Regions from separate parts of the Allobosea sp. TAF32 genome, predicted to be linked through region 4. Evidence: riboswitches for the same ligand, from Rfam matches in the RefSeq annotation. Region 4 holds a riboswitch; each other region holds the start of a gene.
What was found. A riboswitch is a leader RNA that binds a small molecule or an ion and turns the genes downstream of it on or off. The one in region 4 is predicted to bind cobalamin.
Positions count from the first base shown of each region.

Region 1: another riboswitch for cobalamin. It lies ahead of AB4Z16_RS03360 (ribonucleoside-diphosphate reductase subunit alpha); the one in region 4 lies ahead of AB4Z16_RS16440 (TonB-dependent receptor plug domain-containing protein).
Region 2: another riboswitch for cobalamin. It lies ahead of AB4Z16_RS01175 (ABC transporter substrate-binding protein); the one in region 4 lies ahead of AB4Z16_RS16440 (TonB-dependent receptor plug domain-containing protein).
Region 3: another riboswitch for cobalamin. It lies ahead of AB4Z16_RS00890 (CbtB domain-containing protein); the one in region 4 lies ahead of AB4Z16_RS16440 (TonB-dependent receptor plug domain-containing protein).

Region 1 covers NZ_JBFRDM010000001.1:740,678-744,865, forward strand. The annotation lists gene AB4Z16_RS03360 (ribonucleoside-diphosphate reductase subunit alpha) at 1-1,755, opposite strand, end outside; cobalamin riboswitch at 1,867-2,067, opposite strand; gene AB4Z16_RS03365 (short-chain fatty acyl-CoA regulator family protein) at 2,198-3,616, opposite strand; gene AB4Z16_RS03370 (isocitrate lyase) at 3,750-4,188, shown strand, end outside.
Region 2 covers NZ_JBFRDM010000001.1:269,897-274,084, reverse strand. The annotation lists gene AB4Z16_RS01185 (ABC transporter ATP-binding protein) at 1-375, opposite strand, end outside; gene AB4Z16_RS01180 (FecCD family ABC transporter permease) at 372-1,415, opposite strand; gene AB4Z16_RS01175 (ABC transporter substrate-binding protein) at 1,412-2,443, opposite strand; cobalamin riboswitch at 2,717-2,926, opposite strand; gene AB4Z16_RS01170 (1-aminocyclopropane-1-carboxylate deaminase/D-cysteine desulfhydrase) at 2,961-3,965, opposite strand; gene AB4Z16_RS01165 ((R)-mandelonitrile lyase) at 3,990-4,188, opposite strand, start outside.
Region 3 covers NZ_JBFRDM010000001.1:211,418-215,605, forward strand. The annotation lists gene AB4Z16_RS00875 (aspartate/glutamate racemase family protein) at 1-150, shown strand, start outside; gene cobO (cob(I)yrinic acid a,c-diamide adenosyltransferase) at 440-1,048, opposite strand; gene cobU (bifunctional adenosylcobinamide kinase/adenosylcobinamide-phosphate guanylyltransferase) at 1,048-1,560, opposite strand; cobalamin riboswitch at 1,708-1,893, shown strand; gene AB4Z16_RS00890 (CbtB domain-containing protein) at 1,930-2,106, shown strand; gene AB4Z16_RS00895 (CbtA family protein) at 2,119-2,862, shown strand; gene AB4Z16_RS00900 (DUF1636 family protein) at 2,902-3,291, shown strand; gene cobW (cobalamin biosynthesis protein CobW) at 3,296-4,188, shown strand, end outside.
Region 4 covers NZ_JBFRDM010000007.1:217,975-222,162, forward strand. The annotation lists gene AB4Z16_RS16435 (cytochrome c3 family protein) at 1-113, shown strand, start outside; gene AB4Z16_RS16440 (TonB-dependent receptor plug domain-containing protein) at 250-2,190, opposite strand; cobalamin riboswitch at 2,314-2,513, opposite strand; gene AB4Z16_RS16445 (Orn/Lys/Arg family decarboxylase) at 2,752-4,188, shown strand, end outside.

The DNA of each region.
Region 1 (4,188 bases), on a different contig from region 4:
GGATGAATGCACCACTCCGGCATGTTGCTGTGGTGAGCGGAGATTGCAGGCGTCCTTGAAGGTGATCCAGGGATGGCCGGTCTCGAACAGCATGGTCAGCATGCGTCGCCAGAGATCGACGGCCTTCAACTTCTTATGGACACGCAGCTCGCCGCGGGCGGCCTTCGCCTCATAGGCCTCGTAGGCCGTCTTGAAGGGCTTGCCATAGAGATCGTGCAGGTCCGGCACCTCGTCGGGCGAGAACAGCGTCCAGTCGCCGCCTGCCTCGACGCGCTGCATGAACAGGTCGGGAATCCAGTTCGCCGTGTTCATGTCGTGGGTGCGGCGGCGGTCGTCGCCGGTGTTTTTCCGGAGCTCGAGGAACTCCTCGATATCGACATGCCAGGTCTCGAGATAGGCGCAGACCGCGCCCTTGCGCTTGCCGCCCTGGTTGACCGCGATCGCGGTGTCGTTGGCCACCTTGAGGAACGGCACCACGCCCTGGCTCTCGCCATTCGTGCCCTTGATATGGGCGCCGAGACCGCGCACCGGCGTCCAGTCGTTTCCCAACCCGCCGGAATACTTAGCCAGCAGCGCGTTGTCCTTCACCGCCTTGAAGATGCCGTCGAGATCGTCGGCGACAGTGGTCAGGAAGCAGGAGGAGAGCTGCGGCCGCAGCGTCCCGGAGTTGAACAGCGTCGGTGTCGAGGCCATGAAGTCGAATGACGAGAGCAGGTCGTAGAACTCGATCGCCCGCGCCTCACGGTCGATCTCGCGGATGGCGAGGCCCATCGCGACGCGCATGAAGAAGGCCTGCGGCAGCTCGAAGCGGGAGCCGCGGACGTGCAGGAAATAGCGGTCGTAGAGCGTCTGGAAGCCGAGGTAGTCGAATTGCAGGTCGCGCTCGGGCTTCAGCGCCGCCGCGATGCGGGCAAGGTCGAAGCGGCCGAGCTCGGGATCGATCAGTTCGTTCTCGATGCCGGTCTTGAGGTAGGCCGCGAAATAGTCGCCGTAGCCGGCGGCCATCTCGGCCTGCGTCGCCTGCTCGGTATGACCCTGGACGAAGGTGAGCGCCTCGCGGCGCAGCTTGTCGAGCAGCAGCCGAGCCGAGACCTTGGCGTAATTCGGTTCGCTCTCGATCAGGGTGCGCGCGGCCAGGATCGGCGCCAGCGCCAGCTCGTCGAGGGAGATGCCGTCATAGAGATTGCGGCGGGCTTCGGCGAGGACCGGCTCGGCCGAAACGCCGTCGAGATCCGCGCAGGCTTCGCGCACCACCTTCTCAAGGCGGCCGGCATCGAGCGGCACCATCGCGCCGTCAGCGAGCTTCATGCGCAATGCTGGTGCCGAGACGGCCTCCGGCTTCGTCTCGGCAACCGCCTTTGCCCGCTCCCGGGCTCGCTCCTCGCGATAAAGCACATAGGCGCGGGCGACCTTGTGGTGCTCGCCGCGCATCAGCGCGAGCTCGACCTGATCCTGGACGTCCTCGATATGGAAGGTGCGGCCGTTCGCGGCGCGGCGGGTCAGTCCTGCAACGACCTGCTCGGTCATTTCCGCGACGGCTTCGTGGATACGACGCGAAGCGGCGGCGTTCGATCCCTCGACCGCCAGGAACGCCTTGGTCAGCGCGACCGAGATTTTCGAAGGGTCGAACGGCGTCACTGCGCCGTTGCGGCGAATGACCTGGTAGCCGGGTTCGCTAGTCGCGGCCTTGGCCACCACAGGATCGGCGGTCGGAGCGACGGCAACCGGCCGTTCGGTTTCAAGAGAAAGAGACATGGCATCAACCCCAAATGTTGGGGGCAAAGGCCAGAGCGGTTGCGTCGAGAAGGCGCGCGGCACCACAAGGCCGCGACCTGCCAAGCGCACCACCGGGACACCCCGCCCGAGGACGTTCACTAGGTCGCGGCAGGTCTCCTGGCTCGCGGGTCGTCGCTCTGGTCCCGTCTTCCCAAAGCCTTCCGGCTTCAGTGACTTGGCTGGGCTCAGAACTCGCCGCTTACAGTTGCGGGGGCAGCGCCGGTATCGCACCGGCTTCCCTCTTAGCTCTCGATCTTGCGATTCGAGAGACCATCGACCACCAGATCTAGTGGCCAACGCTGTTCCGGTGTCAATAGGTCGCTATGCCCTTCATTCGGCGCCTTCGATGATCGCCACCGTCGGCCCGGCACGCATACCGCAACGCGAGCCCAAGGCCTCGCCACGCCCAGTATGAAAGGCTTTACACGGCATTGTACGGCACGAAGCCGTGCATGCGCTCGTCGATGGCGAGCGGCTTGCCGATCGGCGGGAAAGCCCGCTGCGGGCAGTTCGAGCGTTCGCAGACCTTGCAGCCGGCGCCGATCGGCGTCGCCGCGCTCGGGTCGCCCAGATCGAGCCCCTTCGAATAGACGAGGCGGCTCGCATGGCGGATATCGCAGCCAAGCCCGATCGAGAAGGTCTTGCCGATGTCGCCATAGCCGCCAACCGCATCGTTCACGGTGCGGGCGATCCAGAGATAGGTCCGCCCGTCCGGCATCTGCGCGGTCTGCGTCAGAATGCGCCCGGGCTGCGCGAAGGCTTCGTAGACGTTCCAGAGCGGACAAGTTCCGCCCACCCGCGAGAAGTGGAAATCGGTCGCGGACTGCCGCTTGGAGATATTGCCGGCCCGGTCGACCCGGACAAAAAAGAACGGCACGCCGGGCGCCCCCGGCCGCTGCAGCGACGACAGGCGGTGGCAGACGGATTCGAAGCCGACACCAAAACGCCGGGCGAGGCGGTCGATATCATAGCGCTCGGCCTCCGCTGCATCGAGGAAGGTGCGATAGGGCATGAGCAGCGCCGCGGCGAAATGATTGGCGAGGCCAATGCGGGCGAGCGCGTGCACCTCCGCCGCCCCGGCCGCAGCCTCCTCGGCCAGCCGCCCTATCGCCTCCTCCATTTCCAAGAAGCCGATCTGCGTGGCTATCTGGAAGGCGCGTTGTCCGGGATCGAGGAGAGCCGAAAGATGAAGCCGGCGCTCCTTCGGATCGTAGCGCCGCTGGGCCTGCCCCGCCATGTCATTGGAGAGTTGGATACGGACGCCATGCCGGCGATCGAGGCGGCGGGCTAACCCCTCCGCCACCTGCCCGACCTTCAAATCCGCCGTTTCGAAGATGCGCTCCGCCGCTTCGTCGAGTTCGGAAAAATGATTGTGGTGCGCGTAGAAGAAGTCCCGCACCTGCTCATGCGGCATCAGCGCCCGGAAGGTCGCCTCGCCGCCGCTGCCGAGCCCGAGTTCCCCCGCCATCGCATCGGCCCGCTCCAGCGCGTTGCGGTAGCGCCGATGCAGCGCGACGACCGCCCGGCCGAGCGCGGGCATGTTCTCCACCACCTCGCGGATCTCGCTGACACTCACGGAATCGCCATTGGCCGGATCGGCGAAGACCTCGCGCAGGTCGGCGACCATCCGCGCCTCATCCCCTTCCGAGAAGAGCTGGACGTCGACGCCGAAGACCGCGTTGATCTTCAGCAGCACCTGGACGGTCAGCGGGCGCAGATTCTTCTCGATCTGGTTGAGATAGCTCGGCGACACCTCGAGCGCCTGAGCGAGCGCAAGCTGGGTCAAGCCGCGCTCTTCGCGCAGGCGCTTAAGGCGGACGCCCGCAAAGACCTTCTTCATAGGCAAGTTCCATTCGCAAAATTCGCAAACACGTCCTATGCCATTCGCATTATTTCACATTTTCAGTCATTTTGCGCCGCAGCAATAGCGAATATTGTGTGAGTCATTCTTATCAAACGAGAGGGCTTTCGCAATGGATGTGATCGGTTTCGACCCAGCCGCCGGACATCGCGGGACGAACACCGCCGCCAAGGCGCAGGCGGCTCCGCGCAAGACCTATTCGGAACTGAGGGCCGAGCTTCTCGCCCGCTATCCCTCCGGCTTCGGCCCCGGCGGCGTCGCGGTGGATGATATCGTGCAGTTGCGGCAGCAGAACAGCTTCGACACGCATCTCGACATCGCCCGCGCCATGGCGAGCGTGGTTCGCCGCGACATGGCGATCTACGACGCCGACCCATCGCAATTCACGCAGTCGCTTGGCTGCTGGTCGGGATTCCACGCCCAGCAGATGATCAAGTCGGTCAAGCGGCTGCGCGGCACGGCCAAGGGCGCGTATGTCTATCTCTCCGGCTGGATGATCGCCGGCCTGCGCAACCGCTTCGGCCACCTGCCGGACCAATCCATGCATGAGA
Region 2 (4,188 bases), on a different contig from region 4:
GCGGGCGAGCGCCGCGTTGACGGCGGCCTCGTCCGCAGCGGCCCAGGAGGCGAGCGCGGCGCGATGCGGCGTGCGGCCGAGGCGCACGACGTCGCAGACCGAGAGCTGGACCTCGGTCGTCGCCTGCTGCTCGACGAAGGCAAGCCGGCGCGCCAGTTCGCGGCGTGGCACGGCGGCGATGTCGCGCGCGTCGAGCGTCACGACGCCGCTCGCCACGTTGCGCAATCGGCAGAGCAGCCGGAGCAGGCTCGATTTGCCCGAGCCGTTGGGGCCGATCAAGCCGAGGATGCGGCCGGGAGCGGCATGAAGCGTCACGCCGTCGACGATCATCCGTCCGGCTGCGCCCCAGCGCACATCTTGGGTCGCGAGCGTCATGCGGGCTTCCGGGCGCGGTAGAGGATCAGCGCGAAGGCCGGTGCGCCGAACAACGCGGTGACCACGCCGATCGGCAGGATCTGCTGCGGCACCAGCACGCGCGAGAGGATATCGGCGAGGATCATGAAGATCGCGCCGATGACGAGGCTGGCCGGCAGCAGCCGGGCATGGCCCGAGCCGACGAGGAAGCGCGCGGCATGGGGGATGACGAGGCCGACGAAGCCGATCGTGCCGACGATGCTGACCATCGCGGCGGTCATCACGGCGGTCGTTGCGAACAGGACGATCCTCACGCGCATTACCGCCACGCCCAGTGAGGCGGCGGCGTCGGCGCCGAACGCGAAGGCATCGAGCGCCTTGGCGTGCAGCATGCAGATGCCGAAGCCGATCAGCGCAACCGGGGTCGCGATCCACAGATCCGGCCAGCGCACCCCGCCGAAATTGCCCAGCAGCCAGAACATCACGCCGCGCGCCTGCTCGGCGCTGGCGAGCGTCGTCACGATGGTTGCGGTCGCGGCGTTGAAAAGCTGCGAGGCGGCGACGCCGGCCAGGATGACGCGGTCGCTCGCGCCGCCGGCCCCCGCCGCTAGCAGCGCGACGACGGCAAGCGCCGCGCAGGCGCCGATGAAGGCGCCGGTCGACAGGCTGACCGCCATGCCGCCGATGCCGACCCCGAGGATCAGCACCGCGACGGCGCCGGTGGAGGCGCCGGCCGAGATGCCGAGGATATAGGGCTCGGCCAGCGGGTTGCGCAGCAGCGCCTGCAGGATCACGCCGGAAAGCGCCAGCGCCCCGCCGCATAGCCCCGCCATCAGCGCCCGGCTCAGGCGGTAGTCGAAGATGACGCCCTGCTGGATCGCGCCGACCGGCAGGCCGAGATCGAACAATCCGTTGCCGAGCGCCTTGAGCGCGACATCGAACGGGATCGCCATCTCGCCGATCGTCACCGCCAGCGCCACCGAGACGGTAAGCGCCACCAGCGAGAGGAGCGCGATGCCGATCCGCGCCGGCCAATTCGGGCCGTGGGCGGCGTGGCTCAAGGGGTGAGGCCGAAGCTGGCGATCGCCTTGGCGAGCGTCTCGATCCCATCGACCGTGTCGAGCCCCGCGCGGGTCGCGCCCACGTCGATGATCACGACGCGGTTGTTCGTCACCGCGTCGAGCTTGCTGGCAACGGGGTCGGTCTTCAGGAATGCGAGCTTCTTTTCGATGTCATCAGCCGGGAAGCGGCGGCGGTCCATCTTCACGGTGACGATTACGGCCGGGTTGGCGGCGGCGATGCTCTCCCAGCCGACCAGCGGCCATTCCTCATTGGTGGTGATGATGTTGCGCGCCCCGAGCTTGGACAGGATATAGGCGGGCACGCCGTTCCTACCGGCCATGAAGCCGTCGCCCTTGATGTCCTTGCTGGAGAACCAGACGACGACGGGCACATCCTGCGCTTTCAGCTTCGCGACGGACTCGACCGCCTTGTCCTCGCGCGCCTTCAGTTCGGCGACAAGCTTCTCTGCGCGGTCGGAAACATCGAAGATCTGCCCGAACTCGCGGATGTTGCGATAGACCAGCTCCATCGAGAACATCTGCGTGCGCACGCCGTCACCCGGGCCTGAATTGTCCTTGCCGACGCAATCGGTCGGCGAGACATAGGTCGGCACCTTCACCTTGTGGAACTGGTCGCGCTTGCCGACGATGCCGTTCGGCCCGACATGCCATTCGAACATCGCGGTGACGAGATCGGGCTCCTGCCCGACCACCGCCTCGAAGCTCGGATCATTGTCGGCGAGGCGCTTCACCTTGGCGTTGACGGCCTCATAGGGCTTGGCCACCGGCGAGAACCAGACGGCGGTGCCGACCACCCGGTCTCCGAGGCCGAGCGCGTAGAGAATCTCTGTCTGGGTCTGGCCGATCGCGACCACGCGCTTGGGCGGTGCGTTGAAGGTGATGGTCTCCCGGCAATTCTCCAGCGTCAGCGGGTATTGCGTCGGCGCTGCGGCGACCGGCGCGGCGAACAGGACAAGGCCGGCTGCGGCGGCGAAAAGGGTGGGCAGCAGCGAAAAGGCGGGACGCATGGGGGCAACCGGGCTGACGCGGGCACCGCGTCGGCGAAACCGGGCGGTTTCGGCGCGATGTTCACAAGATGTAACAATGTTGCATTTCTCATAGGTCGCACGACGTGGACGCGTCAAGCGTGTCGCGGCCCTTGCGGCGGCCCGGCCGAAGATCATGGACATGGAATTCATCGCTCCCCGAGATGAGGCGGGGGAGCTTCGATGGATACGGCCGGAAGGCGCAGCTCTGGAGCCGGCCGCCGACGCGCACCCCTCCGGAACACCCCGCCCGAAAGACGCCTTGCGATCGCGGCAGGTCTCCTGGCTCACGGGTCGACGCCTGATCCGCCCGGCCTTCCCGGCGCAGGGCGCCAGTGGACGATGGACGGAGGGCTCGCCGCTTACAGTTGCGGGGGCAGCCTCGGCATTGGCGCGGGAAGCGCCTCACCGAATTCCCTCTTAGCTCCGGGCGTGACCCGGAGAACCTCGATCGAGCGGCACCATAGAGCGGCGCCGAAGCCCGTCAAGCGATACGACGTTAGGTCAGCGTCCGGAACAGGCTGAATTGCGAGAAGAGCGCGGCGGTGCCGCCGGTATGGAGCACGCAAGCGGGCTCGCCGCCGGCAATCCCTCCATCGGCAACCCGCTCGAGGAAGCAGGCGCAGGTCTTCGCGGTGTAGACATGTTCGATCAGGATGCCCTCGGTGCGCGCGAAGCTCAGGATGGCCGCTTCCGAGGCCGGAGTCGGGGCGCCCCAGCCGTCGCCGAGATAGCCCATGTGATAATGCAGGGGCGCGGCCTCCAGCGAGTCGACGTCGAGCCCCGTCCGCTCCCGCAGGCCCTCGTAGATCGCCCGGACACGCCCCGCCAGCTCCGTCAGCGCATACTCGACGCTGACGAGATGGATGCGGAAGGGGTGCCCCAGCAGGGCGTTGCCGAAGAGGAAGCCAGCCTCGGTCGGCCCCATCGAGCCGGCAAGAAAGACATGCTTGATCGGGGCTTCTTCACCTTGCGACTGCTCATGCAGCTCGAAGGCGGCCCGAACATAACCCATCGCGCCCAGCACGGGATCGCCGACGATGTAGGGCGTCCGGCCCTGCCGGGCGAGTTCTGCGGCGGCCGCTGCAAGCGCCGCGTTGCGCTGGCTTTCATCGACCGGTCCGAGGAAGCGCAACTCCGCGCCGAACAGCCGGTTGAGGAAGGAGGCCTGGCGGTTCTCCTGCGTGTCGGCCGCATTGTGCAGGACGAGGCAGTCGAGCCCGACGAGCGAAGCCGCCGCGGCCGTCAGACGGCAGAGATTGGAGCTGGCGCCGCCGCCTACTAGGAGGATATCGGCCTTCTGCCGCAGCGCGTCCCCCAGCCAGTATTCAAGGCTCCGCAGCTTGTTGCCGCCGAGCGCGATTGGCATCAGATCATCGCGCTTGGCGTAGATGCCGGGCCGCGCGAGCTTCTCCTCGAAACGGTGCAGCCGCTGAAGCGGCGTCGGAGTGTCGAGCAGAACGTGGCGGGCCTCGCGCAGGAGGCTGGAGAGCTCAGGCTTCATCGTTTCGCCCCACTATGCCGGCCATCAGCCGCCATACTGGTCGTCGGAGACCTGCTCCAGCCACTCCACGACCTTGCCGTTCTCGGCTTCCTGAACGGCGATATGGGTCATCCCGGTCGAAGGCGCCGCGCCGTGCCAGTGCTTTTCGCCGGGCGGGAACCAGACAACGTCGCCGGGCCGGATCTCCTCGATCGGACCGCCCCAGCGCTGCACCCGGCCGACC
Region 3 (4,188 bases), on a different contig from region 4:
CATCCGAATGTCGGCGCGATCCTCTGCGAATGCACGAATCTTCCGCCGCATTCGGCGGCGGTCGCTGCTGCCACCGGGCGGCCGGTCTTCGACGTCATCGGGTTCGTTGAATGGTTCGGGCATGCGATCGCGCCGCCGCGCTTCCGCTAAGGTTTGACGAGGAGCGCCGCTGGCTTTTGGTCTCGCTATTGATTGAAGTGCTCGCAAGGCGGGACTAGGCATGTCCCTAGGCGCGAGACTGCAGCGGAGATGCGGGGGTCGCGCTCGGCCTTCAGCGATGGCGTCCATCTGCGGGACTACGCAAGTTTCGTGCGGGACCGGGAGGCGGAGATGTGCCGCAGCCTCGGCATCCAGGCTCCGCGGTAGCTTGCGCCACCCCGCGCCGTGTCCCGGCCCTCCGCTGCCATGGGCCAATCGGCGCGCGAGATGGGCCGAGTGACTAAAACTCGATGCCCTGCTGCGCCTTCACGCCGGCGGCGAAGTGGTGCTTCACCAACGTCATCTCGGTGACGAGGTCGGCCGCCTCGATCAACTCCGGCTTGGCGTTGCGGCCGGTGACGACGACGTGCAGGTCTGGGCGGCGAGCGACCAGCGTCGACACGACGTCGGCGAGCGGCAGATAGTCGTAGCGCAGGGCGATGTTGAGCTCATCGAGCACCAGGAGCCGGATTTCGGGGTCGGCCATCAGCTCCCTCGCCTTCGCGAAGGCGCGCTCGGCGGCAGCGATGTCACGGGCCTTGTCCTGCGTTTCCCAGGTGAAGCCCTCGCCCATGCTGTGCCAGGCGACCTGATCGCCGAAGGTTTCCAGCGCCTTGCGCTCGCCGGTCGACCAGGCGCCCTTGATGAATTGCACCACGCCGATGCGCCAGCCATGTCCGAGCGCGCGCAAGATCAGGCCGAAGGCCGCCGTTGACTTGCCCTTGCCGGGGCCGGTGTTGACGATGAGAAGGCCCTTCTCGACGGTCTTGGAAGCGACCTCGGCGTCCTGCACCGCCTTGCGCTTCTCCATCTTGGCCTTGTGGCGGGCGGTGTCTTCGGTGTCGGTCATCATTTCACTCGCATCGGCAATCCGGCGACCATGAAGACCACGCGGCCGGCGCGCGCCGCAAGCGCCTGATGCAGCCGCCCGGCCTCGTCGCGGAAGCGGCGGGCGAGCGCATTCTCCGGGACGATGCCGAGGCCGACCTCGTTGCCGACCAGCACGAGCGGCGCGGAGACGCTTTCGCAGGCGGCGATCAGGGCCTGGCGCGCCGCGGCCGTATCGCGCTCGGCGAGGATGAGGTTGGTCAGCCAGAGCGTCAGGCAATCGACAAGGATGGGCCGGCCGGCCGGACGGACGGCGATGGCCTCGGCGAGATCGAGCGGCGCATCGACGGTCTGCCAGCCCTCCGGGCGGCGTGCGCGATGCTCGGCGATGCGCTCGCGCATCTCGTCGTCATAGGCCTGGGCGGTGGCGATGTAGCTCCAGGGGGCCGGGCAAGCCTCGATCAGCGCCTCGGCATGGCGGCTCTTGCCGGAGCGGGCGCCGCCGAGGACGAGGGTGAGGTGGGGCAATTCCATCGAAAAGTCCTATGCCGTCATGCTCGGGCTCGACCCGAGCATCTCCATCCGAAAGGGCGAGCCTCTTCCTGTACGAGATTCTCGGGTCAAGCCCGAGAATGACGTTTCTGCCACGGCGCACTGCATTGCACAGCGGCACGCCGATAGCTAATGATGGTCCATGACGGTGCCTCCGCAAGGAGGTGAAAAGGGAACGCGGTGAGATACCGCGGCTGCCCCCGCAACTGTAAGCGGGTGTTTCCCGCCATCGGCCACTGGAGCGCTCGCTCCGGGAAGGCGGTGGGGAACATCAGACCCGCGAGCCAGGAGACCTGCCGTCGACCCGCAACGATCCAACCGGCTGCCGGCGGGGCGGCCACGGAGAGCCCCATGAACACCGCTTCGGTTTCCACCACTCAACTCAGCGTCTCGGAACGCGTCAAGGCAGCCGCCGCCGCGCTCGTGATCGGCGTCGCGCTGATCTACACGACCGGCTTCGCGGCCTCGACGAACGTTCACAACGCCGGGCACGATACCCGCCACGGTCTCGCCTTCCCCTGCCACTGAGGGAAAGCATCCATGGTTACGCGTGTTCTCACGGTCAGCATTCTGGCCGGGCTTCTGGCTGGGCTGATCGTCGCCGCCCTCCAGCATGTCACCACCACCCCGCTGATCCTCAAGGCCGAGACCTATGAGGCGGCGTTGCGCCTGCAGGCGCCGACGCTCGCCGCCTTCGACGGCGAGGCGAAGATCATCCTCGCGCATGGCCCCGCTGGCGATGCGCCCGGCCACGACCATGCCGAATGGAAGCCGCAGGACGGCCTCCAGCGCACGCTCTTCACCAGCGCAGTGACGATCGCGACCGCAATCGGCTTCGCCGCGCTGCTGCTCGCGGGAATGATCGCGGCCGGCGATACGATCGACCAACGTAGCGCCCTGGTCTGGGGCGCCTGCGGCTTCCTGGCGCTCGGGCTCGCCCCCGCGATGGGGCTCGCGCCGGAATTGCCGGGCGCGGCTTCCGCAGCGCTGGAGCAGCGGCAGTTCTGGTGGCTGGTCACCGCTATCGCCACGGCGCTTGGGCTCTTCCTGTTCCTGCGCTTCGAGCAGCCCTGGCTCAAGCTGCTGGCCGTCGTCGTGATCCTGCTCCCGCATGTGATCGGCGCCCCGCATCCGGCTGCGCCGGAGAGCAAGGTGCCGGCCGAGGTTGCGGCGCATTTCGCGGCTCTGTCACTCGGCATCCAGGCTGCGCTCTGGCTCGCCACCGCCTTCATGGTCGGCGTGCTCTGGCCCTGGGCCAGCCGGCGCGCCGCGCTCGCGCGCTGAAGGCAGCGGAGCCTCCGGGCTCCGCGCGAAAGGCAAGTCATGTCCGAGGGCGACCTCACTATCCATGTCTGCACCGCCTGCAGGCGGGCGCGCGCCGATCTCCCGGAGGGTTACGACCAGCCGGGGCTGGCGCTCGCGGAGCGTCTCACCGCTCAACTCGCAGCAAAGGGCAGCACCATCCCGGTGCTGCCTGTCGAATGCCTCGCCGTCTGCAAGCGGCCCTGCACCATCGCGCTCAGCGCCGATGGCAAATGGACCTATCTGATCGGCGACCTCGACACCGACACCCATCTCGACGAGATCGTCGGCGCGGCGGAGGCCTATGCCGCCAGCGCCAACGGCATCGTTCCCTGGAAAGAGCGGCCGCAGTCCTTCCGCAAGGGCGTGGTCGCACGCGTGCCGCCTTTGCCGGCGCGCCAGCAAGGATGACATCATGAACGCTCCGCAAACCACGAACCTGGGCAAGACGCCCTGCACGATCATCACCGGCTTCCTCGGCGCCGGTAAGACGACGCTGGTGCGCCATCTCCTCGAGAATGCGCAGGGCAAGAAGCTCGCCGTGCTCGTCAACGAGTTCGGCGATCTCGGCTTCGACGGCGAGTTCCTGAAGGGCTGCGGCATCGCCGGCTGCAGCGACGAGGACGTGGTCGAGCTGCCGAATGGCTGCATCTGCTGCACCGTCGCCGATGATTTCGTGCCGGCGCTGGAGAAGCTCCTGAACCGGCCGAACCCGCCCGAGCATATCCTGATCGAGACCTCCGGCCTCGCCTTGCCGAAGCCGCTGGTGCAGGCCTTCAACTGGCCTGCAATCCGCGCCCGCGTCACCGTCGACGGCGTCATCGCCGTGGTCGACGGACCGGCCGTGGCCGATGGCCAGTTCGCCGATGATCCCGAGGCGCTCGCGGCGCAGAAGGCGGCCGATGTCTCCGTCGAGCACGACAACCCTCTGGAGGAGGTATTCGAGGACCAGATCCTCTGCGCCGACCTTATCCTGCTCAACAAGAGCGACCTCGTCGACGAGGCCGGCCGCGCACGGGTCAAGGCCGAGATCGCCGAGCACCTGCCCAAGGCGATCAAAATCGTCGAGACCGCCCATGGCAAGGTCGAGCCGGCGCTGATCGTGGGCTTGGGTGCCGCGGCCGAAAGCGATCTCGCCGCCCGCCCCTCGCATCATGGCGAGGGCGAGCATGATCACGACCATGACGATTTCGACTCGGTCGCCGTGCCGCTGCCGGCGGGGCTTTCACCGGAGGAGCTGACGGCGCGTGTCGCCAAGGCCGCCGAAGCCGAGGGCGTGCTGCGGCTGAAGGGCTTCAGCGCCGTGCC
Region 4 (4,188 bases):
GCATCGAGCCGGGCTGGAAGGACGCGCCCGAGCTGCAGGGCAAGGGCAGCGCCTCCTGGCACGGGCCTGAATGGGCCGTGCGGACCTATCTGGCGGAGATGGAGAAGCGCTGAATCGACCGGCGCATTCGCGGCAGCCCGCGCCGGGCGTGGCGGTCGCGCGTGTCATCGTCCGGCGCAACGCCGATTGCCATGGCGGCGGAGGCCGTCATGGCAACGCCACGAAAATCGCGCGGGGCGCGGGGCGCGCTCAGCCGCCGATGGCCACCTTGATGCCGCCGAAGGCACCGAGGCCCGGAACCAGGAAGCCGACGGGGTTCTCCCAGCGCTTATCGAAGAGATTGTCGATGCGGCCGAACACGGTGACCTTGTCGGTCGCCTTGTATTCGGCCGCGAGATTGACCAGCGTCGCGCCCTTCGCGTTCATTCGGGCGACCGAGAAGTCGCGATTGCCGTCCACCCAGGAGCCGACGTAGAGCAGCGTCGCCGAGAGCGTGAGCTTGTCGGTCGGCGTCCATGTCGCGGTTGCGCTCGCCTTGTGTCGCGGCCGGCGCAGCAGCTCCTGTCGCGCGATCTCGTCCTTGGCGAGGGTGAAGGTGTAGTCGGCGCGGATGCGGAATTGCGGCGAAATCTCCAGCGCGGCGAAGGCCTCGACGCCCTTGGTTCTGGCCTTTCCGACATTCGCATAGGAATCGAAGGTGGCGTTGGTGACGATCAGGTTGTCGATGTCGTTCTGGAACCACGTCGCACCGAACTGCAGCTTCCGGTCGAAAAGCGGCTGCTCGAAGCCGGCATCCCAGCCGCGGCTTTCTTCCGGATTCAGGTTCGGATTGCCATGGAAATTGAACCCGGGGCGATAGTCGACGAAGAGCTCGTTGAGCGTCGGCGCCTTGAAACCGGTGCCGTAGCTCGCCTTCAGCTTGGTCTCGGTGCCGGGGATGATCAGCGCCGGGGCGATGCGGTAGGTGGTGTGGCCGCCATAGCTGTCGTCGTCGTCGCGTCGGATATTGGCCACCAGAAAGAAGCGGTCCTGGATATTGCCCTGATATTCGAGGAAGCCAGCCTTGTTGCCGTTGGAGGCGACGAGGCCCGTATCCAGGCGCTCGCGCTCGTATTGCAGGCCCATGAGCAGGTTGTGGCCCTTGGCGATCTCGAAATTGCCGCGCCAGTCGAGCTTGGTGCGCTCGCCCAGATTCTCGTTGGGCAGGCCGAGGATGCCGGTCGTTCCGTTCGCCGTCCGCGTTGCCCGGTCCTGGTTGGTGTAGGAGACGCCGAAGGTGTTGACGAAGCGCCCGCCGAACGGGTCCCAGACGACCTCGCCGCGGGTGAAGGCCTGGGCGTAGTTCTGCAGCGAGCGATAGGGCGCAGGCCGGCTCGGGAAGCCGGTGTCGCTGGTGAAACGCAGCTGCCCGTCTTGATAGCGGCCGATCCAGTTGAGTGTCAGCGTGTCGCTGAGCGCAACGCCGACGCGGCCTGAATAGTTGTAATTGTCGAAGGCATTGGGGTTGATGCGCCGGCCCGGCGGGACAAGGTTCGGTGGCGTCACATCGGTCGCGTCCGAGCGGAAGTGGGCGGCGTTGAAGGCGTAGTTGAAGCGGTCGTCGCCGCCGCTGAAGCCCGCAGACTGGTTGAATGTGCCGTGAGAGCCGGCCTCGACGCGTGCCGTTGCCTTTGGTGGACCCTCGCCGCGCTTCGTCGTGATCGAGATCACGCCGCCGAGCGCGTTGGCCCCATAGAGGCCGCTCTGCGGGCCGCGCAGCACCTCGATGCGCTCGATATCGTCCGTCAGCATCGAGCCGAAATCGAAGGAGCGATTGGGAGTCGCGGGGTCGTTGGCCTCGATTCCGTCGATGAGCACCTTGACGTGGTTCGAGTTGGTGCCGCGCATGAAGACCGAGGTCTGCCCGCCCGGCCCGCCGGTCTGCACGATGTTCATGCCGGGCACCGTCGCGAGCGCCTGCGGCAGGGTGCGGCGCTGCTGCTGCTCGATCTCCTTCGCAGTGATGACGGTGACGGAGCTCGCGATCTCGCGCGCCGGGGTCGGCGTCCCCGTGGCGCTGACCACGATCTCGTCGAGCGCGACCGGGCCGGCGTCGCTTTGCGCCAGGGCAGGGGCAGAGCAGGCGAGGGCGAGAAGGGAGGCGGAAAGCAGCAGGCGGCCGCGTCCTGCGGCTGGAGAGAAGACGTTCACGATGGAGACCTCGGGCGGTTGACGTCAGTGGCACGTCACCGCGAACGCGATCTCCCATCGGCCGCGCGGGAGGCGGCAAACAGTCTAATCAGCGATCGGCGCACCCCGTCCGAACGTGTTCGCGTGTGACCACGGTTGACGGCAGGTCTCCTGGCTCGCGGGTCGGTGCCTTCACGCCGCCTTCCCAGGTCCGAGGTCCCAGTGGCGTCTGGCGAAAGGCTCGCCGCTTACAGTTGCGGGGGCAGCCGCGGCATGGGGCAGAAATTCGCCCGCACCGCGTTCCCTTTTGATCCCGTGAAGGAACCGTCGCGGCGACGATTAGGGCGGAAATGCGGCCGCGTCAAACCGGCTTGGCGCTGCAGCGACAGCAGACCACCATCTGCTACAGTCCCCGGCGAGACGGGATCGGGCCAGCCGACGTTCCGGCCGGGGCTGCGCATCTTTGGCCTGAATTCCGGGGAAAGATGGGGCACCGGGACCTCGCTGATGCAGTTGCATCGTTGGTCGCCGGATTGTCGCAAGACTCACTCAGTGTCGTAAGTTCACGCCAGCGGAGACGGCATGGATTATTTCAGGCGCTTCACCTTTCTGTTCGCGACGCCGAATTTCGATGCCGAGGATCTCGAAGGGATCCGCTTCAACCAAATCATCGAGGAGATCGAGCGCTCGGGCTTCGAGGTCGTCAAGGCGCGCAAGCTCGAAGATGCCGAGATCGCGGTCCAGACCGATGCCGCCATCGGCTGCATGGTGGTCGACTGGGGCAAGAAGGGTCTTGAGGGCAAGACTGCCGCGCTGATCAATCTGATGCGCCGGCGCGGCCTCGATTTTCCGATCATCCTGCTCATCCGCCGCAAGCGCTTCGAGGACGTACCGGTCGAGGTGCTCGATTTCATCGACGGCTATATCTTCCTCTCGGAGGAGACCCCGCCCTTCATCGCCAAGAGCCTGATCAGCCGTCTCAAGCAATATGCCGAGACGCTGAAGACGCCGTTCTTCGGCGCGCTCGTCGATTATGCCGAGGAAGGCAACCATCTCTGGACCTGCCCGGGACACAATGGCGGCGTCTTCTACAGCCGTAGCCCGATCGGACGCGTCTTCATGGAGCATCTCGGCGAGGCTGTGTTCCGCGACGACCTCGACAATTCCGTGCTCGATCTCGGCGACCTGCTGACCCATGAGGGGCCGGCCCTGAAGGCGCAGAAGGAAGCGGCGCAAATTTTCGGGGCGGAGAAGACCTATTTCGTCCTGAACGGCACCTCGACCTCCAACAAGGTCGCGCTCGCCGCGCTGGTTTCGGACGGCGACCTCGTGCTGTTCGACCGGAACAACCACAAGGCGGCTCATCACGGCGCGCTGCTGATCGCCGGGGGCATTCCGGTCTATATCCCGACCGCGCGCAACGCCTGGGGGCTGATCGGCCCGATGCTCTGGGAGAGCTTCGACGAGGAGGCGCTGCGCGAGCGCATCCGCACCAATCCGCTTATCAAGGACCCGGACGCCTGGAGGAAGCCGCGCCCGTTCCGGGTCGCAGTGGTGGAACAGTGCACCTATGACGGCACGATCCACAGCGCGCAGATGATCCTCGACCGGATCGGCCACCTCTGCGACTACATCCTCTTCGACGAAGCCTGGGCCGGCTTCATGAAGTTCCATCCGCTCTATGCGGGCCGCTTCGCCATGGGCCTCTCCGGCCTCGGCCCGGAGTCCCCCGGCATCATCGCGACCCAGTCGACGCACAAGCAGCTCGCGAGCTTCAGCCAGGCGTCCCAGATCCACATGAAGGATCGGCATATCAGGGGCCAGAAGCGGCGCGTCGAGCACCGGCGCTTCAACGAGAGCTTCATGCAATATGCCTCGACCTCGCCGTTCTATCCGCTGTTCGCCTCGCTCGACGTCGGCGCGCAGATGATGAAGGGCCGTTCCGGAGAGGTGCTCTGGGACGACACGATCCGGCTCGGCATCGAGCTCCGCAAGAAGATCCGGGCGGTCAGGCGCGAA